3 regions of the Pseudoalteromonas sp. SS15 genome follow, and region 2 is predicted to be linked to each of the others. Evidence: predicted binding sites of a transcription regulator. Region 2 holds the regulator's gene; each other region holds the start of a gene.

Evidence for each region. The regulator sigma-54, encoded in region 2, starts transcription at its own class of promoters, with help from an activator protein. The targets are predictions, from matches to a motif close to GTTGGCACGNNNNTNGNNT.
Region 1: a site for sigma-54 is predicted at 4,111-4,129, ahead of AAEU28_RS06295 (P-II family nitrogen regulator). Genes of this name have one in related genera too.
Region 3: a site for sigma-54 is predicted at 4,810-4,828, ahead of AAEU28_RS11255 (DUF1707 SHOCT-like domain-containing protein). Genes of this name have one in related genera too.

The regions. Positions count from the first base shown of each region.
Region 1 covers NZ_JBMMUD010000002.1:437,677-445,365, forward strand. Annotated here, with positions in the region: gene mrcB (penicillin-binding protein 1B) at 1-2,263, opposite strand, end outside; gene AAEU28_RS06290 (ammonium transporter) at 2,488-3,717, opposite strand; gene AAEU28_RS06295 (P-II family nitrogen regulator) at 3,729-4,067, opposite strand; gene AAEU28_RS06300 (S10 family peptidase) at 4,346-5,851, shown strand; gene AAEU28_RS06305 (hypothetical protein) at 5,969-6,508, shown strand; gene AAEU28_RS06310 (5-formyltetrahydrofolate cyclo-ligase) at 6,510-7,115, shown strand; gene rpiA (ribose-5-phosphate isomerase RpiA) at 7,208-7,689, shown strand, end outside.
Region 2 covers NZ_JBMMUD010000009.1:95,487-103,175, reverse strand. Annotated here, with positions in the region: gene AAEU28_RS17340 (ATP-binding cassette domain-containing protein) at 1-103, opposite strand, end outside; gene AAEU28_RS17335 (calcium/sodium antiporter) at 329-1,288, shown strand; gene AAEU28_RS17330 (KpsF/GutQ family sugar-phosphate isomerase) at 1,303-2,274, shown strand; gene kdsC (3-deoxy-manno-octulosonate-8-phosphatase KdsC) at 2,275-2,826, shown strand; gene lptC (LPS export ABC transporter periplasmic protein LptC) at 2,823-3,377, shown strand; gene lptA (lipopolysaccharide transport periplasmic protein LptA) at 3,367-3,891, shown strand; gene lptB (LPS export ABC transporter ATP-binding protein) at 3,894-4,619, shown strand; gene AAEU28_RS17305 (RNA polymerase factor sigma-54) at 4,667-6,187, shown strand; gene hpf (ribosome hibernation promoting factor) at 6,216-6,503, shown strand; gene ptsN (PTS IIA-like nitrogen regulatory protein PtsN) at 6,506-6,958, shown strand; gene rapZ (RNase adapter RapZ) at 6,976-7,689, shown strand, end outside.
Region 3 covers NZ_JBMMUD010000005.1:3,569-11,257, forward strand. Annotated here, with positions in the region: gene AAEU28_RS11235 (S9 family peptidase) at 1-1,453, shown strand, start outside; gene AAEU28_RS11240 (hypothetical protein) at 1,594-1,764, shown strand; gene AAEU28_RS11245 (alkaline phosphatase family protein) at 1,817-3,004, opposite strand; gene AAEU28_RS11250 (DUF417 family protein) at 3,150-3,977, shown strand; gene AAEU28_RS11255 (DUF1707 SHOCT-like domain-containing protein) at 4,017-4,682, opposite strand; gene xthA (exodeoxyribonuclease III) at 5,039-5,848, shown strand; gene AAEU28_RS11265 (energy-coupling factor ABC transporter permease) at 5,863-6,492, shown strand; gene rlmA (23S rRNA (guanine(745)-N(1))-methyltransferase) at 6,489-7,289, shown strand; gene yfbV (terminus macrodomain insulation protein YfbV) at 7,364-7,689, opposite strand, start outside.

The DNA of each region.
Region 1 (7,689 bases), on a different contig from region 2:
TTACAAACGCCCAGCGCACACCGTCCGGTCTTTGATCAGCGATAGCCTGTGGGTTAAGTGGTTTCAGATAGCGAATGTATAACTCAAGCGCACCACTAGACCCAGTCAAACCTGTTGGCTTGTTATCATCTCGTCCGAGCCAAGTAACCGTCACTGTATTGTGATCGAATCCTGCAAACCAGCTATCCCTTAAATCATTACTGGTGCCTGTTTTGCCTGCAAGCTGGATAGACGGAAAGTGGAGATTAATACGCTTTGCAGTGCCATCTTTGGTGACTCTTTTTAAGCCGTAATTGGTCATATAAATTGATTCTTCAGCAAAACGCTGTTCTGAACGCGTGCGATGTTCATACAAGACTCGCCCAACCGAGTTGGTCATCGCTGCAATACTGGTAAGTGGCTGATAGCGACCTTTTCTGGCAATGGTGCTATACATCTGTGCCACATCGAATGAAGAAAGCTCAAGAGCGCCAAGAAGTAACGATGGATACTGCTCAACCTGCTGCTGAATGCCTAATTGATTAAGCGTTTCAGCGACTCTATGTACCCCAATATCTAAACCTAGGTTTACCGCTGGAATATTAATGCTTTTACTAAACGCCTCATAAAGCGGCATCTCACCTCTAAATTTATGGTCAAAGTTTTCAGGGGTCCATACATCTCCAGAACTATCTTTAACCTCTAGCGGCCCATCGTCTAATAATGTGCCAAGGTTGTGAGTATTTTGCTCAAAGGCCGAAAGATATATTGCAGGCTTCACTAATGACCCCACTTGTCGCTTGGTATCGAGTGCGCGGTTTAAACCACTAAAGCGCATATCTCGGCCAGCAACCAAAGCAGACACCCCCGCTTTCTCAAGGTTGACTGAAATCATCGCGGTTTCAAGTTTTTCAGTTTTATATTTGCGCTCTAAATAAGGTAAGCCTTTGCGGATAGACTCCTCCATTGCAGCTTGTTTTTGTAAATCGAAATACGTAAATATCCTCACACCAGCATTAATGACTTGCTGATCAGGTAATAATTCTTTTAGCTCTCGATTTACCAACTCTAGGTAACCTGGATAATTTTGTTGTCGGTCACGGCTTAAAGGCTCAACTTTAATAGGCCTTTCAAGTGACTGACGATATTCATTGGTACTTAAGTAACCATTTTCAGCTAGCAGTCTGAGTACCAGATCACGACGTTCTTGGGCGCGTTCTGGGTAACGTCTCGGATTATAATAAGAAGGCCCTTTGACCATAGCCACTAATAACGCGATTTGGTCAAACTCAAGCTCATCAACAGGTTTTGCAAAGTAAAACTCTGCTGCCAGTCCCATACCATGCACACCTTGATTATATGCCTGCCCTAAATACACCTCGTTTAAATAGGCTTCTAAGATAGCATCTTTGCTATATCTGAAGTCTAAGATCATCGCGATTAAGGCTTCATTGATCTTACGCGTAAGAGTGCGTTCTCGGGTTAGGTAGAAGTTTTTAGCTAACTGCTGCGTCAATGTACTGCCGCCTTGCACCGTTCTTCCTGCTTTAATATTGGTATAAAGCGCTCTAAGAATAGACATGACAGATACACCATGATGTTCATAGAAGTTTCTATCTTCCACAACCAATAGCGCATCTTTTAAAATAGTGGGAAACTTATCGAGTGGAACAAACTCTCTGTCTTGCTTTGAGTCATTACCAATACGAGCTATTTGTACGGGCTCTAATCGAGCTTTAGGCACTCGTCGACCAGACTCATTAACTATACTGGCTAATTTTTTACCGGCAAAATTTAAGGTAAATACTTTGCCTTGCTCAACCCCATCATAAAACTCAAAAGCGCGTCGATAAATACGGATAGTTCGCCCTTCAACGACATACTGACCTGTGCGGCTAAGCTGATTTACTTCTGAATAATTTAAGCGCTTTAATTCCCAAAGCACTTCTTTTTCTGACAAATATTGATCTGGACGAAAATCCATAGTTCGGGCATAGACCTGCACTGGCAACTGCCATTTATTCCCTTCAAACTGCTTAGTCACTTTGGCATCAAGGTAAATCACATAAAACGCTAACACCGCAATAACTGCGATACTACCTTTCCAAAATAAACGCCAAAGTCCTAGCAAGGTTCTTTGTTTGAATTGAGCAAATTTACCTTTTGATTGTTTTGTAGTTTTATTCGTTGTTTTTTTTGTGCTTTTCGATTTAGGCGCAGCGCTTTTTTTCGGTGTTGCTTTTTTTGTAGACGATTTTTGGGTAGGAGTCTTTTTTTCGGCCATGCCTTTATTCACGAATGGTTAATGCCAATTTAATCACCATAGATTACCTTAGATTAACAAGACCTGAAAGCCTAACTCATTGCTAAGTTAGGCTTGATTTTATTCAGTTTTCAAAATGCACACAGTGAGTAACTCTCATCACATGAACACCACTCAGTAAATCTTAACTCGATACTTCTGATATTTGTTCTTCACTCACTGTGTGCAAATTGAAACTTTGACAACTATTGACCGCGAACCGTAACAAACTCAGGGTAAGCATCAACGCCACAGTCATGTTGGTCCATACCTGACAATTCTTCTTCTTCGCCAACTCGAATACCCATTGTTGACTTTAAGATGGCCCATACAATGTAAGAAGCGATGAATACAAAAGCAAAGATACTGACTAAACCAATTAACTGTGTAACAAAGTTCGCATCACCATTTGAAAGTGGTACTAACATGATACCTAATGCGCCACAGGTGCCGTGTACAGAAATCGCACCTACCGGGTCATCAATCTTTGCCTTATCAAGGAACACGATACTGAATACCACCAGTGACCCACCTAATGCACCCAGCAGTACTGCCAGAGTCGGTGATGGCGAAGCTGGCTCTGCTGTGATTACAACTAGACCTGCTAAAGCACCATTTAAAATCATAGTGAGATCTGCTTTACCCCAAAGCACTTTACAAACTAGTAGTGCAGCAATCGCACCAGCCGCTGCCGCAGCATTGGTATTCACTAAAATTTGACTCACAGCAACCGCATTTGCTTTATCTGCAATGAATAGTTGCGAACCACCATTAAAACCAAACCAGCCCATCCACAAAATAAATGTACCTAGTGTTGCAAGTGGCATATTTGAACCAGGAATTGGATAAACTTCACCGTTCTTACCATATTTACCTTTACGAGCACCTAGAAGTAATACGCCCGCTAATGCCGCTGCCGCACCAGCACCATGAACAATCGCAGAACCTGCAAAATCCACAAAGCCCATTTCAGATAAGAAGCCACCACCCCAAGTCCAGAAGCCTTCAATTGGGTAAATTAAACCAGTTAAAACAACAGTGAATGCTAAGAAAGCCCAAAGCTTCATTCGCTCCGCAACTGCACCCGATACAATTGACATTGCCGTTGCCACAAAGACAACTTGGAAGAAGAAATCAGCTTCTAATGCATGAGTTGCATCATCTGCGGCACTACCAATGAGCGCGCCAAAATTCGGCACTATGCCACCGGCTGTATTATCGACGTACATAATGTTGTAACCCACCAGCAAGAACATAGTACAAGCGATGGCATAGAGCGCGATGTTTTTTGTTAGAATTTCAGTGGTGTTTTTTGAGCGAACTAAACCCGCTTCAAGCATGGCAAAGCCCGCAGCCATCCACATAACCAATACGCCAGAGATCAGAAAGTAAAAAGTATTTAAAGAGAACTTGAGTTCTATGATGCTGTTTTCCATTGTTATTGCTCCTAAATCGCTTCTTCGTCGAATTCACCAGTACGGATACGTACAATTTGGTCTAGGTCATACACAAAAATCTTACCGTCACCGATTTTTCCGGTGCGAGCGACTTCACTTAAGGTGTTAACAATACGCTCTGCGTTTTCGCTTTGTGTTGCGATTTCAACTTTGATTTTTGGAATAAAATCAACTTGATATTCTGCACCTCGGTAAAGCTCAGTGTGACCGCGTTGACGACCAAAACCCTTTACGTCAACAACAGTCATGCCTTCTACACCTAGCTCCGATAATGCTTCTCTGACTTCATCAAGTTTGAATGGCTTGATGATAGCGCTGATCATTTTCATATTGCCCCCTTCGACATTGTGATGCGTTATGTTGGCAATGAATAATCAAGCTCTATACCAAAATTAAAACTTTAAAAAATACATAAAGTTAACAATTTAAGAACATTTAAAATTAGATAAAATGCACCAATTAAGTGCGTAGTTATGCAAATTGAACTGAGCTGGTGCATAAATTTCAATCATTTTTACACCCATCTCAATTTGCCCATACTTGGACTCATAAACTTTGCATATTCAGTAAGAGCAGAACATTATTTAGCTTCGGAGGAGATAAACTAATGAAACTAAAAACCATCATCATCAGTGCAGCATTGCTGATCGGTCAAACGGTTAATGCAAGTGAACATAGCCGCCAAATCGACATAGACAACCAAGTTGTCACAAAACATAAAACTAAAATTCTTGGTGAGAGAATTAATTACACTGCGACCACAGGGACTCAGCCAGTATGGGATGAGGAAGGTCACCCGATCGCCACTTTGCATTACACCTACTACAAGAAAAGCGATGTTAAAGACTTGAGTAAGCGCCCACTACTAATCTCATTCAATGGTGGTCCTGGTTCTGCGTCAGTGTGGATGCATATTGCTTACACTGGCCCTAAAACTTTAAATATCGATACTGAAGGCTACCCGGTTCAACCGTACGGTGTACAAACTAACCCTTACTCAGTTTTAGACGTCGCTGACATCGTTTTCGTAAACCCTGTGAATACAGGCTATTCGCGCGTTTTACCAAACAAAGATGGAAAAATGCCTAGTAAGGCAGAGCAGAAAAAACGTTTCTTTGGCGTTAATGCTGATATCAAATACCTCGCTGAATGGCTAAACACTTTTGTGAATCGCAACAACCGCTTTTTATCGCCTAAGTTTTTAATAGGTGAAAGCTATGGTACTACACGTGTATCAGGCCTTGCTCATGAGCTACAAAATAGCCAATGGATGTACTTAAATGGCGTAGTACTGGTTTCGCCTACCGACATTGGTATTAAACGCCAAGGCCCTGTAAAAGCTGCAAATCGCTTACCTTACTATGCGGCGGCGGCTTGGTACCACAAAGCTTTAGCACCTGAGCTACAAAATAAAGACTTATTAGATGTATTAGACGAAGTTGAAACTTACACCATTAACCAATACCTACCAGCATTGGCAAAAGGTGCATTTATCAGCGATGCTGAAAAGCAACAAGCAATTAAGCAAGTTGCTAAGTTTAGTGGTTTATCAGAAACCTTTGTCGCTCAGAACAATTTAGATATTCCAACCAGCGCTTTTTGGAAAGAGCTGCTAAGAGACAGAGGTCAAACACTTGGCCGCTTAGACTCTCGTTATTTAGGTATCGACAAACGTGATGCGGGCAGCAGACCTGATTACTGGCCGGAGCTAACCTCATGGTTGCATTCTTTCACACCAGCCATTAATTACTATCTACGTGAAGAGCTAAACTACAAAACCGACATTAAATACAATATGTTTGGCTCGGTTCATCCATGGGATCGCAGTAATAACAACACCGGTGAGCAACTACGTTTAGCCATGGCGCAAAACCCATACCTTAATGTGTTAGTGCAAGCAGGATACTATGACGGTGCAACCAATTATTTCGATGCAAAATATACGATGTGGCAACTCGACCCAAGTGCAAAAATGCGCGACCGTTTAAGCTTTAAAGGTTATCGCTCAGGTCATATGATGTATTTACGTCGTGCTGATTTAGAACAATCAAATCAAGACTTACGTGAATTTATTCAAAACGCCCTACCGAATGGCAAATCAGCTAAGTATTAAAAACTTATACCATGGCCTTATATCTTGCTTATAAGGCCATCATAAAGCCATACCTTCATTCGCATGTCTTTAAAATTTGGGTATACTCAAAGCATTAGCGAATTTAAGGATGTTTCCATGACTGACAAATACCGTGTTGTATTTGCCGGCTTCGATAGCAGCGTGAGTGAATCAGCCGCCATCGAGCAGCTCAGCTTAAAACTTAAAACAACGCCGCAAAAAATCACAGCGTTCACGCAAGGCAAATCTTTATTTGCCCCCAGCGAAAAAGCCAAATGCCTTAAACAAGTAAAGTTATTGGCCAGCTTCGGTTTGCATGCCAAGCTGCAATCAGCTGAGAGCAATGCAAATAGCGCCAGCTCAATTCAAAATTCTAAAGATGAACGTATTCTAGAAGCCCTTGATTACATTACGTCTAGCCTTATTCGAATCGAAGAACGCTTAGAAGAATTAGAGCAACGTTTACCTTCACAAGAGATCGTGAAAGAAAATAAAGTCGAAGATGATTGGCAAGAAGACGACCTTTTTGATGAACTTGAGCTTACTCCTCCCCCTAAACGCAGTAAAAAAGTGCAATATGGTCTTGGTGTTGTGCTCATCATTCTGTTGATTATATTAGCTATCGCACTTGCTTTCCCTGAACTAGTCGCTTTTTAACATGAGTAAAATTCACGATTCAAAAATATCGCGCACCGAAATTAGAAAAAAAGTGCGCGAAGCTAGAAGAAATCTAACCTCATCATTTCAAAATCAAGCTGAAGAAAATTTAACTATTAATTTTTCTCAACACATCACCCTCCCTCAAAAGGCCAAAATAGGGCTCTATCTAAGTAATGATGGCGAACTCAAAACAAACAAGCTAATTCAAGAGCTTAGAGTTAAAAAACATCAAGTTTACCTACCTATAATTCACCCTTTCAACGGCGCCTCATTGCTATTTCAGCAATATGAAGAAAACTCACCCATGGTGGCTAATCGCTATGCTATCTTGGAACCTAAGCTGAATTGCAGCCAAATTTGCCCGCTTCCTGAATTAGATATTTTGCTAATGCCCTTAGTTGCATTTGATGAGCAAGGTAATCGACTTGGAATGGGCGGCGGCTACTACGATAGAACATTGGCAAAGCACTATGCTGAACAACGTGAGAAGCCTAAGTTAATAGGCCTTGCTCATGATTGTCAGAAAGTAGAAAGCTTACCAATAGAAGCATGGGATGTGCCTTTACAGCAGATTTTAACACCGACGAAGTTTTACCAGTGGTAAAACTTCAACGTTAAACGCTTAAAACACGTCACTTTGCCTACGTTTTCGGTATACTTGCGTTGACAACTTTTGACAACAACCTTGGAACTGAAATGACTCAAGACGAAATGAAAAAAGCAGCGGCGTGGGCTGCACTAGAGTTTGTAGAAGAAGGCACGATTGTAGGTGTTGGTACAGGCTCTACGGTAAATCATTTTATTGATGCGTTAGGCAGCATTAAAGATGACATTAAAGGCGCAGTATCTAGCTCAGAGGCTTCTACTGAAAAGTTAAAAGCACTAGGCATTGAAGTTTACGAGTTAAACGATGTGGCTAAGCTAGACGTGTATGTTGACGGCGCTGATGAGATCAATGCACAAAATGACATGATCAAAGGCGGTGGCGCAGCATTAACCCGTGAAAAAATTGTAGCGGCAGTAGCTGATAAGTTTATTTGTATTGTTGATAACACCAAACATGTAGAGACTTTGGGTGCATTCCCACTGCCAGTTGAGGTTATCCCTATGGCACGCAGTTATGTGGCAAGAGAACTTCTTAAACTAGGTGGCGATCCGGTTTACCGTCAGGGCGTGAT
Region 2 (7,689 bases):
CGGTTATCTTCCCCTTTGGTACCGAGAAACTCATGTTCTTATAGATGGTCCTATCACCTCTGGAGAAAGTTACATCCTTGATTTCGATAATTGATTGCGACAAGTCGCGCTCCACATTCTGGTTCACCAATTTGCATATCATACTTTTTTTTGGTTTTAGTGTGAAAAGAGAATTCGTAAAATTTTGTAAGCGATAGATACAGCTCTGCTTTAGTAATAGCTCACTTCTATGAATAAAGCTTTTTACCTAGCGTTTTGTTTATACTTTTTTTTATGCTTTTGATACTATTTGCCGCAATTTTGTTTTCGTTGTTGGCATATTCTTTTTATGATTTTATCTTTCATCATTTTGATACTTGGTTTTGCCGCGTTAGTTTGGAGTGCGGACCGATTTGTCTTTGGCGCGGCAGCATTGGCAAGAAATTTCGGTGTACCGACATTAATCGTAGGTTTAACTATAGTAGCAATGGGCTCATCGGCTCCGGAAATGATGGTTGCAGCGCAAGCTGCTTTTGCAGATAAAACAGATACCGCAGTGGGTAATGCGGTGGGCTCGAACATCGCCAATATATTACTGGTATTAGGTATTACCGCACTATTGCGCCCACTTTCTGTTGGCTCTGGTATCTTAAAACGCGAAATGCCATTACTTGTAATTGTGTCTTTAGGTGCTTGGTTCATCGTCAGTGACAATCACTTTAGTCGCACTGAAGGCCTTGTTTTATTTGCTGGCTTTATCACTTTTCTCGCAACCTTACTCATTTTAACCAAACGCTCAGGCAACCAAGACGATGATCCTTTAGTTGCTGAAGCATGTGATGAAGTACCAAATGATGTACCAACCAACAAAGCTATTTTATGGTTAGTCGTGGGTATGATCATGCTTCCTATTAGCTCAGGTTACCTTATTGATGCTGCCGTTGATATTGCCAAATATTTTGGTATGAGTGACTTATTAATCGGCCTGACAATCATTGCGGTTGGTACCAGTCTTCCTGAACTCGCAGCCTGTATTGCTGGCGTACTTAAAAACGAAGACGACCTAGCAATGGGTAACATCATTGGCTCAAATATTTTTAATATTCTCGCAGTGCTTTCTATAGCGGGGATCTTAAACCCAGCAGATATCGATGCAAACATCGCACAACGCGACATTTACATTATGCTAGGCGCGACGTTCATCTTAATCGCGATGAGCCTAAGCCTCAAAGGCACTCGCCGCATCAACCGCGTTGAAGGGGGCCTACTTCTTGCCGCGTTCATCGGGTACATGTATTACATTATTTAGTTGTTGGAGTGCACATGACTGCTGAACAATTTACTAAAACAGCTTTAAATGTCATCGATATTGAAAAACAAGCCATCGATGAAATTGCAAAATATATTGATGCAAGCTTTGTTGAAGCATGCCAAGCTGTTTTTGACTGTCAGGGCAGAACCATCGTCATTGGTATGGGTAAATCTGGACACATAGGTAACAAAATAGCTGCAACGCTGGCCAGTACAGGCACTCCCGCTTTTTTTGTTCACCCAGGTGAAGCAAGCCATGGTGACCTGGGTATGATCACCAAAGACGATGTGGTTTTATTGATCTCAAACTCAGGAGAGACCAGCGAAGTCGTTAATATTATTCCTGTTATAAAGCGCATTGGTGCAAAAACCATTGCCATGACTGGCAACCCTAATTCTTCAATGGCTAACCTTTCTGATATTCATTTATGTATCGCGGTCTCGAAAGAAGCCTGCCCATTGGGATTAGCACCAACAGCGAGTACGACGGCCACACTGGTCATGGGTGATGCACTTGCCGTTGCTCTACTAGAAGCACGTGGCTTTACTGCCGATGATTTTGCACTTTCCCACCCTGGCGGTTCACTCGGTCGACGTTTATTGCTGACCTTAGATGACATCATGCATCAAGGTGAGCAAATGCCAATCATTGAAACAGGCAAACTTATTAAAGATGCGTTATTCGAAATCTCGAGCAAAGGCTTAGGCATGACTGCGATCGTCGATGAGCAAGGAATTTTGGCCGGCATTTTTACCGACGGTGACTTACGTCGTATTATTGAACAAAAACTCGATTTGCACAGTGCAAAAATTGATGATGCAATGACAGTCAAATGTACAACAGCAAATGCTGATATGCTCGCAGCTGAGGCGTTAAACATCATGGAAAACAAACGCATTAATGGTTTAATTGTGGTTGATGAAACTAATCGCCCAATTGGCGCTCTGAACATGCAAGACTTATTAAAAGCAGGAGTCATTTAAATGCAATTTGCCGACTTATATCAGCCAATCAGCGAAGATGTAGTGTCTAGAGCGAAGCAAATTAAGTTGCTTATTTGTGATATTGACGGCGTATTCTCTGACGGCCGTATTTACCTTGGCAATAATGGCGAAGAATTAAAGGCCTTCAACACCAAAGATGGCTTTGGCATAAAAGCACTTATCAATGCTGGAGTTGAAGTTGCCGTGATCACCGGTCGCCATTCACAGATTGTTCAGCAACGTATGACTAGCTTAACAGTAAAGCATATTTACCAAGGGCAAGAAGACAAGTTGCAAGCCTACGAAGCGCTAAAAGCTAACCTGAACCTGACAGATGTCGAGATTGCTTATATTGGTGACGATGGTCCCGATTTGCCTGTCATGGAGCAAGTAGGCTTTGCAGTGGCCGTAAATGATGCTCACCCTATCATTCGCAACCTTTCACACTACACGACTTTACTGCCCGGTGGATTTGGCGCTGTAAGAGAATTAACTGACTTACTCATGCTGTGCCAGGGTCATACACTCGGCACATCAGGAACAAGCGCATGACGGTCAACCGCGTCATATTATTAATTATTTTTGCACTGACCATGTATTGGATATGGTCACCGTATTTTGATCAGCCTAAAAAGCAAAGTGCCAGCGAAGAAGAGAGCATCGCCACCCCAGATTATGTTGCTACAGATCTAAAGCAAACCAAATATTCTGAAGCCGGCATACGAAATTACCTAGTTGAAGCGAATAAAATGGAGCTCTATCAGCAACTCGGGTTTAGCCATTTTACCTCGCCGACATTCACCCTGTTTAATGGCCCACAAAATTGGCAACTTTCGGCCAATGAAGCCACTTTATATGAAAATAATATGCTGATTTTAGAGGGAGATGTTAAAGCCCTAAATCTAACTGAAGGTGCTATGATAAGCCAAATCAGCGCAGACCATATTCAAGTAGATATTATTCAGCGCAGCATGCGCTCAGATCTACCCGTAGAAATTGTGGGCCCTCATTTAAATATAAAAGGGCAAGGCCTCAATGCCGACCTCAATACTGAAATTATTGAGCTCATTAACCATACGCGAACCATTTATTATGACCAATAAACTACTTCTTTCACTGCTACTACTCGGCTTTTCTAACTTTGCTTTGGCTGAAACAGCACCTATGTCACAAGTATCAATTAAAGCAGGTAAGCAGCAAGCACAATTAAAGACAAACATTGGTATCTTTGAAGAAAATGTTGAAATCATTCATGGCAACCGTGAAATTTATGCAGACAGATTGGAAGTACATCAGCGTGAAGAGCTCGGTGAGAACAAGCAGCTTTTAGTCGCAACAGGCAAACCAGCTCGCTTTATCGAAAAGCAGCCTGATGGCTCAGTATTAAGTGCCAGCGCAGAAGAAGTCAGGTATGACGTTGCAAATCGACTGCTTACCATCAAAGGCAAAGCAGAAATCAATCAAGCAGGTCAAGTTATCAAGGCTGAAGCAATTATTTATGACATCGAGAAGCAACTGATCAGTGCCGAGCAAAATGAACAAAACAAACAACGTGTACACACGATTTTAGTGCCAGAGAAAAAGGCATCAAAGTCTAACCCTGAACAAGGTCAATGAGCATGAGTGTGTTAACTGCCACAGCCTTAGCAAAAAGCTATAAAGGCCGCCAAGTCGTAAAAAATGTCAGTTTGAGTGTGGAAGCTGGGAGCATTGTTGGTCTTCTCGGTCCAAATGGCGCAGGTAAAACCACCAGTTTTTACATGATCGTTGGTCTTGTGCCTAGCGATAAAGGTAAAGTCACCATAGATGATAAAGATATCACTTTGCTACCTATGCACAGTAGAGCACGCATGGGCATTGGTTATCTGCCTCAAGAGTCTTCCATCTTCAGAAAGTTAACTGTTTATCAAAACTTAATGGCAATTTTAGAGACGCGCAAAGACCTCAATAAAGTACAAAGAGAGCAAACTTTAGACGACTTACTGGATGAGTTTAATATTCAACATATTCGGGACAGTCAGGGCATGGCTTTATCAGGTGGTGAGCGTCGCCGAGTTGAAATTGCTCGCGCTTTAGCCGCAAACCCTAAATTTATTCTTTTAGATGAGCCTTTTGCTGGCGTTGATCCGATTTCGGTGTTAGATATAAAGAAAATTGTTGAGCATTTAAAAAACCGCGGCATTGGTGTTCTCATTACAGATCATAACGTAAGAGAAACCCTTGATGTTTGTGAGAAAGCTTATATTGTTTCACATGGTGAATTAATCGCGTCAGGTACGCCTGAATCAGTTTTAGCTGATCAAACCGTGAGAGACGTCTACCTAGGTGAACAATTCCGTCTATAGTTAAAGCAAGACATAATCCAAATAACAAAAAGGATTGTTAGAAATACATGAGGCAATCGCTACAGCTGCGCATGGGGCAGCAACTAACCATGACACCACAATTGCAACAAGCAATTCGCTTGCTGCAATTGAGCACACTAGATCTACAGCAAGAGATCCAAGAAGCGCTGGATAGCAACCCTTTACTCGAAGTAGATGAATCGGAATTAGAGCCAAATACTGATGGCAATGATTCAGACAAAGCGACCAAAGACACTGATGCTAGCGAGCAACTCTCTAATTCTGCTGATGATGGTCACGGTGATGAACCGACCAGCGATTACGAACTCGATAGCGATGCCGCACTGAGTAAAGACACGGTCAGTGACGATCTCGCTATGGATGTGACATGGGACGAGTACATGAGTGCAGCACCGAGCACCAGTAGCGGCCCAATGCCTGAAGACGAAACTGTTTATCAGGGTGAGACCACTGAAACATTACACGAATATTTAATGTGGCAATTAGAACTCACGCCATTCAGTCCAACCGATAAAGCCATTGCCGTTGCCATTGTTGAAGCCGTTGATGATGCAGGCTTACTTACTGTTAGTACCGAAGAACTCCTAGAAAGTATTAATGAAGGCAATGACGAAGAGTTAATTGAACTCGATGAAGTAGAAGCTGTATTAAAGCGTATTCAACTCTTTGACCCTGTTGGTATTGCAGCTCGCTCATTACAAGAATGCTTATGCATTCAACTCAATCAGTTTGATGCAGACACGCCTTTTATAGCTGAAACAAAAATGGTGTTAAGCGAGCATATTGATCTATTGGCCAGCCGTGATTACCGCACCATCATGAAAAAGACCAAGCTCAAAGAGCCTGAGTTAAAAGAAGTGATGACTCTCATTCACAGCCTTAACCCTAAACCTGCCGCCAGCATTATTCGTGAAGAATCTGAGTATGTTATTCCTGATGTGTCGGTGAAAAAAGTAAAAGGTCGCTGGGTTGTTGAGCTAAACCCTGAATGTATGCCTAAAATTAGGGTTAATGATCATTATGCGGCAATGTCACGCTCAGTAAAATCAAGCACTGACAGCCAATTCATTCGCTCTCACCTACAAGAAGCAAAATGGTTTATTAAGAGCTTAGAAAGCCGTAATGACACTTTAATGAAAGTTACCAATTGCATTGTGCAACAACAACAGGCATTCTTTGAACATGGACCTGAGGCAATGAAGCCTATGGTTTTGAATGATGTTGCTGAGATGGTCGAGATGCACGAGTCTACCATTTCTCGTGTCACCACTCAGAAGTACATGCATACACCCCGTGGCATTTTTGAGTTGAAGTACTTCTTCTCAAGCCACGTAAGCACTGAAAACGGAGGTGAATGCTCATCGACTGCGATTAGAGCATTGATCAAAAAGCTAATTGCTGCAGAAAATACCGCTAAGCCATTGAGCGACAGCAAAATTGCAGATATATTGGCAGAACAGGGAATCAAAGTGGCACGTCGTACAATTGCAAAATACCGCGAGTCACTCTCTATTCCACCGTCAAATCAGCGTAAGAGCTTGATTTAAGACGTAAACCAAGAGAAGGAAAATGCTTATGCAACTAAATTTAACTGGTCGTCACGTAGAAATTACAGATTCATTAAGAGACTATGTAAACACGAAGTTTGCAAAGCTAGAAAGGCATTTTGATCACATTAATAACGTTCACGTGATCTTAGATGTTGAGAAGCTGGTACAAAAAGCCGAAGCTACCGTTCATTTAAATGGCGGTGAAATTTTCGCTTCAGATGAACACTCTGATATGTACGCAGCCATTGATAAACTCGTTGATAAACTCGATCGCCAAGTTATCAAACACAAAGAGAAATTAACTCGACACTAACCATGAAACTTAGCTCGATTATCAACAAGGACTGCAGTAAAGCTGCGGTCCTTTTTAATAGCAAAAAACGTGCGCTTGAGTACATCAGTGAATTAGCGAGCCAACACCTTCCAGAACATAACGCCCACGAAATATTAGATGCATTCCTAACGCGAGAAAAGTTAGGCAGTACAGGCATAGGCAAAGGTATTGCTATTCCTCATGGCCGCCTAGCAGGCATTGATACTATTTTTGCTATTTTAGTGACCAATCAAAGCGGTATTGATTTTGACGCAATAGACAACCGACCTGTCGATATTCTCTTGGCAATGCTTGTACCTGAAGGTAATAATGCAGAACATCTAAAGACCTTAGCTGCAATTGCTGATAAACTAAACAACAAAGAGTTTTGTAAGCAGCTTCGTCATGCAAAAGACGATGACGCACTCTATCAACTTATTGCACTTCAAGATTAATTAACAGAGAGGAATCCATGGAACTGATCATCATTAGTGGTCGCTCAGGGTCGGGCAAGTCCGTTGCCTTAAGGGTATTGGAAGACCTTGGTTATTATTGTGTTGATAATATTCCAGTAAATCTCCTACCATCTTTGGTCAGAAGTGTTTCTGATAACTATGACAAGATAGCCGTCAGTATCGACGTTCGTAACCTGCCAAAAGAGCAACAAGAATTTAATGATATTCTTGAATACTTACCAGGCTTTGCAAATCCCACGCTGTTCTATTTAGACAGTGATGACCAAGCACTGATCAAACGCTTTTCAGAAACGCGCCGATTACATCCGCTTTCTTTAAATAACCTGCCGCTTGATTTAGCAATTAAAGAAGAAAAGAAGTTACTCGATGTATTAATCACACGAGCTGATGTTTTGCTCGATACGACAGATTTAAGTGTGCATCAGCTAGCAGAAACCATTCGAGAGCAGATCCTTGGCAAAAAAGATAAGCAACTTATTATTACTTTCTTATCTTTTGGTTTTAAACATGGTATCCCTAAGCAAGCCGATTATGTATTTGATGCGCGCTTTTTACCAAACCCGCATTGGGAACCAGAACTAAAACCGCTTACTGGGTTAGATCAACCAGTTAAAGATTATTTAGCAAGCCACAGCATAGTGCAGAAGTTTACGTGGCAGATCCAAACCTTTGTCCAGACTTGGTTGCCTCACCTAGAGCGCAATAATCGC
Region 3 (7,689 bases), on a different contig from region 2:
CCATAAGTTAGGAACACCGCAATCAGCAGATGAACTGATCTACGAAGAAGCAGACAATACTTACTATACCTACATAGGTAAAACGAAAGATGGTTCAAATGTTGTCATTTACCATTCAAGTACCGAGTCTTCTGGCATGTCTTTTATAGACGCAAATGATAGTAAAGCAGAGGCCAAACGCTTTATTCCCCGTGAGAAAGGTCTTGAATATAGTGTTTCGAAACATAACGACATCTATTATATTTTAACCAATTTAAATGCGGTTAACTTCAAACTAATGCAAGTTAACGAAAAAGATTTAGGTGATAAATCTAAATGGCAAGAAGTCATTGCACACCGCCCAGCAGTTAAATTAGAAGGTATCGAACTTTTTGATAACCACCTTGTTTATCAGGAACGTAAAATGGGTCAGGTAAAAGTAATCGTTCGTTCTCTTAAAGATGGCAGTGAAAAAGCACTTAAATTTAATGATGACGCATTTGCTGCATATTTATATGGCAATAACGAATTAGACAATGACTCAATCCGTATTTATTACACCAGTATGACTACCCCAGGAACTCACTACGATTTCAACCTTGAGTCAGGTGAACCAAATATTCTCAAACAAAATAAAGTACTGGGTGATTTCAAAGTAGAAAACTACGCTTCTGAGCGTATTTTTGTTACTGCGAGAGACGGTGTAAAGGTACCTGTTTCTTTAGTTTACCGTAAAGACAAGTTCAAGAAAGATGGTACAAACCCATTATATCAATACGGTTATGGCTCTTATGGGGCAACGATGGATCCAAGCTTCTCTAGCAATCGACTTAGCTTGCTAGACCGAGGGTTTGTTTTTGCTATTGCACATATCCGTGGTTCACAAATGCTAGGCCGTCCATGGTATGAAGATGGTAAAAAGCTGACCAAGCAAAATACCTTTAATGATTTTGTAGACGTAACAAAACAGCTTGTTGAGCAAGGTTATGGCCATAAAGATCAAGTTTACGCTGTAGGTGGCAGTGCTGGCGGTCTGTTAATGGGTGCGGTGATCAACCAAGCACCTGATTTATATAAAGGCATTGCTGCACATGTTCCTTTTGTCGACGTAGTTACAACTATGCTTGATGAAAGCATTCCACTTACTACCGGTGAATATGACGAATGGGGTAACCCAAACGACAAAGCTTATTACGACTACATGCTAAGCTATTCGCCTTATGATCAAGTTAAGAAACAAGATTACCCTCATATTCTTGTAACGACTGGCCTACATGATTCTCAAGTACAGTACTTTGAGCCTGCAAAGTGGGTAGCAAAACTGCGCGACTATAAGACAAACGACAATAAGTTATTGTTTAAAGTAGATATGGAAGCGGGTCACGGTGGTGCATCAGGTCGCTTCAAACGCTTACATGATACTGCTCTAGAGTATGCATTCTTCCTAGACTTAGCAGGAAAAAATAACTTATAAATTAGTTATTCTGTAAATGTAAGGCCAGATTAACTGGTCTTACATTCTCTTACATTTGGCTACACTTCGACACACACTTTTCTGCTCATCATTGCTAAAATTAAAACATATCAAAAGTAGCTTAGGCTCAGGGAATTGTTATGTTTGCATCAGCGTATAAAAAGATTTTTAGTTTAGTTTTATGTTTTGGCTCAACCTCGGCTTTGGCTGAGCCTGTGTCTCATTTGAATAAACTAGATAAAAGTCACTCTCAATCAGCAAGCTTCAAACAAAACAATGGTGATAAAAAGTTTCCAACCAAAAAAGAGTAACCTCATGGTTACTCTTTTTATTTAAAATTTTAGTTTCCGAATTTTATTTTAATCATTCGTTTAGCGCTTTTAGAAGTGTTTCACCATTTGAATCTACATTTTGTATAAGCACTAAACCCAGTATTTTAGCTATTGTTGGGTATATTTCTAAATTACTCATTTCTTTAATTTGATAGCCCTTTTTAAAAGCAGGTCCGGTTGCTACAAACATAGCAGCCATATCATCTGTATTTGCAAATCCGTGACTACCTTTATAATCTAGTTTGCCATCAAGGCTAAAGACACTCGGGGCTTTAGTTTCTAGAATAATATCAGGGATCCTCGGAGTGCCATAGTAATGACGTTGCTTTAAAATCGTATCATCTAGCACTGCATAGCGGTTGTTCGAAATAAGACGGAGTTTTTGTTTTGCAACATTTATATCTTCAATTGAAGTATTATTCGCATAAATAAGTACTCTTGGACCTGTATTTTTCACCGTCCAAGCTTTTGGAATATTCAGGCTGTTAATCGAGATTGTTTTGTCTTCTTTCAATGAAGACATACCATGGTCTGCCACCAGCACTAAGTTCACATCATGAGGCAACTTTTTTAAGCGCTCATTAAACTGCCCGATTAGCTTATCCATTGTTTGCACGGCATCATAGACTTCTTTGCTATCAGGTCCAAAGTCATGACCCATACTATCGACTAATGAAAAATACCCTGCAACAAAACTTGGTCTTTGTTCCTTTGGTAACTTTAACCACTCAACCATTTGGTCGATACGCGTTTGGTAATCACTATGTTTAGAGTAATGATAGTAATAGTCAGGGGTCATGCCATTAAAACGCGCATCAGATTCAGGCCAGAAATAGGCAGCTGATTTAAGCCCTTGCATTTTTGCTAGATTCCATAAAGGTATACCATTGAGCCAAGTACTATCACCTTGCCCTTTACCCATCTTATAACAATCACCTCTTTGTTTATCACAGAACTTATTGTCGATAATACCGTGATTGACCGGTAGTAAGCCGGTAATTATGGATATATGATTTGGAAAGGTTTTACTTGGATATACAGGCCACATTTTAGTGGCTCGAACACCGCTATCAGCGATGCGTTTAATATTTTGAGCGTTATGTTTTTCAATATAATCCCACCGAAAACCATCAAGTGAGATAAGAACGACAGTTTGTTGCTTAGCGATACTGGGTATGGCTATAAGCAATAAGACACAATAAAAAAGTGTTTTGATCATTTAAAATTCCCGTGTTTAAGTGCGGTGTTATTTTGGTTGCTTAAAATGACAAAAGAAACAGTTTTCGATAAAAGATATTTATAAAATGAAAGAAATTTTCTTTATCTCGGTCTTATTGCGTATTCCCAATTAAAAAGGTTGTTAAATGAAAAAGTTGTATTGCAGTACCAAGGTGGCGCTTTTACTCGTTGGATTATCAAGTTTATTGATGAGCACGAGTATGTTACTGATGGGTAGTCATAGGCATATCGAAAAAACAGTCAATTTTTTTGGCTTAAACTCATTCCTAAGTTATGAAATTGCTAATATATTGGCTGCTTTATGCTTTTCTTTACTTGCTGTATTTTCGATACTTTCTATGTACTTTGAAAAAGCAAAACCGACTTTAGCATCTTTACTCATTATTGTGTCTGTAGTGCCTTTACTAAGCCTTTTTTCAACGGGTATGTGGATTGAAAGCATGGGCGGGTTTCCTGTCATCGGAGCAGGCCAAGGCGTCATTAAGTATTTTGCGTTACTTTCAATTGGCATCTGTCTACTTAACCCAAACCTTTCTAATCATGTAATGCAGTGGATAGCGATATTCCCAGTTTTGGTGGTACTCGTTTGGATCGGAGGTATGAAGTTTACCTTGATAGAAGCACAAGGGATCGAAGACTTACTGCAAACTTCACCATTTATGTCTTGGATGTATGCTGTTTGGGATTTACAAACTGCCTCGAATTTAATTGGTGTTTATGATTTGTTAGCTGTCGCACTTTTAATTGCAGCCATATATAACAAAAAAGTACTTTGGATTGGCGTGTTAATGTCACTTGCAGTTTTTGTCATGACACAAACATTTTTAGCTACAACCCCGGGGGCCGTTTCTTCATCGACAATTTTGTCCACGACAGGTCACTTTTTAATAAAAGACTTGTGGTTTATCGCGAATTTGATTTTCTTCTTAAAATTTACTGATCAAAAAGCATAATAAAAAGGGCATGTTTAAGCGTGCCCTTTTGAACCCTGTTTATTTATATTTACCATAACTGCCATCATCAAATAATGATTTGAGTTCATTGGCAAAGCTCACAAATTTTTCTTTAATTGTGCGCTTAATTTCAACGTCAACTGAGCCTAACCACAGTTTGCCTTTAACCTTTATAGTCGGTGCTTGTTTTGGCGCAATAGATGGCGCTTTATTTTCTACATTACCTAGAATACAAAACGCCTCACAGATCACATTTACGCCTTCGGGGATTAAAATTTTCTCTGAGCCAAGTACACAGTTTACGTTGACGGTGACTTCTTGATGTTCGAATACCGCGTCAGAAAAATCTAATGTTGTAGAACCTAAAACATTTAGTAAGTTTATCTCTTTAGGCACCGCCCATTTACCAGTTCGCGAACTGTTTCCTAAAACCGTTTTAATATCTAGCTTGTCACCTGCAGACTTTTGTCCGTAATTAATATTTAAGCTCGCATCTTTTTGCGCCGTATATTTCTCGTCAGCTTGCATAGTAAGATCTGCTGTTAAGGCGACGATTTCAGCATGAACTTGTGTACTCATTGCTTTGTCTAAACGTCTTTCAAATGCCTCTGCGGAAATAACACCATGGCTATAGTTATAAATTAGGTTATCTATTACTTCTTCTCTGACTTGTTCAATAGGTCTATCTTCTAATACGACGCTCATGTTATTTCCCTACTATGTAATACCAATCTGCAGTAACACTTAATTAAGCTGATTGATATAAGTGAGTGACTGGTTCAACTTAAGCATTCAATAAGTTGTACCATTAAAATTGCATTTTTTAAATTTAAAGCAATAACCGAACCAGAAATAAAGTCATTAAAATTCAATGTACTAATTCAGTTAGCATTTCTAGCTAGGTTACTTTCTCACCAAAATTTGAGTGTATTGACTAATAAATAACATATCTCCCAAATCGAAAAAGGTGATAGATAATTTAAATTGCTATCTCGGGCTTTCGCAACTCCCTTTCAATGTTAAAATGGTACATAAATTACATAGAACTATAAGCGCAAATTATGAAAGTAATCTCATTTAACATTAATGGCCTTCGTGCTCGTCTTCATCAATTGCAAGCATTAATCGACAAACATCAACCGGACGTAATTGGTTTACAGGAAATTAAAGTTCACGATGAAGCGTTTCCGGTTGAAGATGTAGAAGCTATGGGCTACCACGTTTATTTCCATGGTCAAAAGGCGCATTATGGTGTCGCATTGATGTCGAAGAAACCAGCTAAATCAATCAAAAAAGGGTTTTCGACTGATACAGAAGAGTCTCAAAAGCGTATGATTTCAGGTGTATTTGAGAATGATAAAGGTGAAGATGTGATCATTCATAATGGCTACTTCCCTCAAGGTGATAACATAAACCATGAAACCAAATTCCCATACAAGCGTCAGTTTTATAAAGACTTAATGACACACTTAAATGAAAATCACACGCCTGAAGAAAATGTCATTGTAATGGGTGATATCAATATCTCACCGGTTGATTTAGATATCGGTATTGGTGAGCCAAATAAGAAACGTTGGCTTAAAACGGGCAAGTGTTCATTCCAACCCGAAGAGCGCGAATGGCTTGCGACGTTAATGGATTGGGGATTTAAAGATACTTTCCGCGAATTAACACCAGAAAAAACAGAACGTTACTCGTGGTTCGACTATCGTTCAAAAGGCTTTGATGATAACCGAGGCCTTCGCATTGACGTAGTGTTAGCTACTGAATCATTGATGGCCAAATGTGTAGAAAGTGAAATCGATTACGAATTAAGAGGTATCGAGAAGCCTTCTGATCACGCGCCTATTTGGGCTGAGTTTAAATTTTAATTAGAACTCACTCTATGTTACTGACCCCGCTTGTTACCTTAATCATATTCGCACTTACAATCGATAAGCGCGAATATATAACGCTTTGGCAAAAGCCTATCCGACAAACTGGTGTACTTGCTTGCTCGGTTGTGTTGGCGCTACTTTGGCAAATCAAAGCGGGGATTTTGCCCTATTTAAATATCCATATATTGGGAATAACCGCAATTACTTTAGTGCTTGGTTGGCGGTTAGCAAGTTTAAGTGCCCTACTTACCAGTCTCTTACTACTTGTGTTTGGCAGCATTCAATCTTCTGAATTTGCCGAGTTTTATCTTTTTACTGCACTTCTGCCTATACTGGTTAGTTACGGCCTATTTGTATTTTGCTACAGCAAGCTACCAAGACATTTCTTTGTTTATATTTTTGTCTGTGCATTTTTATGCGCTGGCTGCATTGGCGCCTTCAAAATATTGTCGTCAGGTGCTTATTACTGGCTAATTGATGCATACACATTCCAACAGTTATTAGATAACTATTTGTTTTATGCAACGCTGATTTGGTTTCCCGAAGCCATGTTGAATGGTATGGCAATCACTTTACTTATTACTTATAAACCCCACTGGGTTAAAACCTTTTATGATAAGGAATACTTAGATAAATGACGCTAATTTATCACTGTCCGCTTTGTCAGGCTCCGTTAAATAAAACGGGTAATAGCATGTCGTGCGAGAAAAAACACCAATTCGATTTCGCTAAAGAAGGCTATGTTAATTTACTGCCTGTGCAGAACAAAAAATCAAAGCAACCCGGTGATAACTTAGACATGGTTCAAGCACGTCGTGCGTTTTTTGCAACCGACCACTACCATTTTTTAAGACAAGAAATCGCTAATTTAATTGCCCTATCTTCTCCTAGAACACTACTCGATTTAGGCTGTGGCGAAGGGTTTTATACGCATTTATTTGCCAATGAATTACCTGAATGTGCTGTATACGGGCTAGATATTTCAAAATCAGCCGTTAAGTATGCTGCTAAGCGATATAAAAAGGCTAATTTTAGTGTTGCTTCTGCTAAACAAGCGCCATTTGAAAATGAAAGTATGGACTGTGTTGTTACCGTATTCGCCCCCGTTTTTGAACAAGAATTACAAAGGCTGGTGAAGAAAACGGGTAAAGTAATTTTAGTAAACCCAGGCCCTAGACATTTATTTGAGCTTAAATCGTTAATTTACCCTGAAGTGAACTTACATACACATCCAGATACCCCTGCAGGGTTTGAATTAGTCCAACATCATGAGCTAGAGAAACAAGTTGAGATTAAAACGGAAATTATTGAGCACTTGATACAAATGACACCATTTGCTTGGAAATTTAAAGAAAGTCACTATGAAGCTTTAAAGGAAAAACAGAGTCACTCGATTACCCTATCTTTTTATTTAAGCGAATATCAGAAGGTGTGAACAATTCTGTGAAATTCGAGTCCTGTTAATTAAAAGACTTGTTTTGAAAAATTTGTATAACTAAAAAGAGCAGTTTAAAACTGCTCTTTCGTGAATGCCTTATCCATTTTCTCAAACATGTCTTTTAAAAGCTTTGCCAAAGTTCGATAAGTTGGTCTTCGAGATTGTAATTGCATGGGTGCATCATAACCATTGGCCACCATCTTATTAAACAATTCTTGATACCAAGTGTTTAGTGATGGATTAAGCGGCGTATCAGCACGTTTCCCCAGCCAAAGTAAACCTTGAGCAGGCAAAGATAAAAAGAAAAACGCAATGGCTAAAGATTGAGGTACATACTGATTTCCCAGCCAATTGGTTTGTAGTACTAACGTTATCACAGCAAGTAAAGGCATAACAC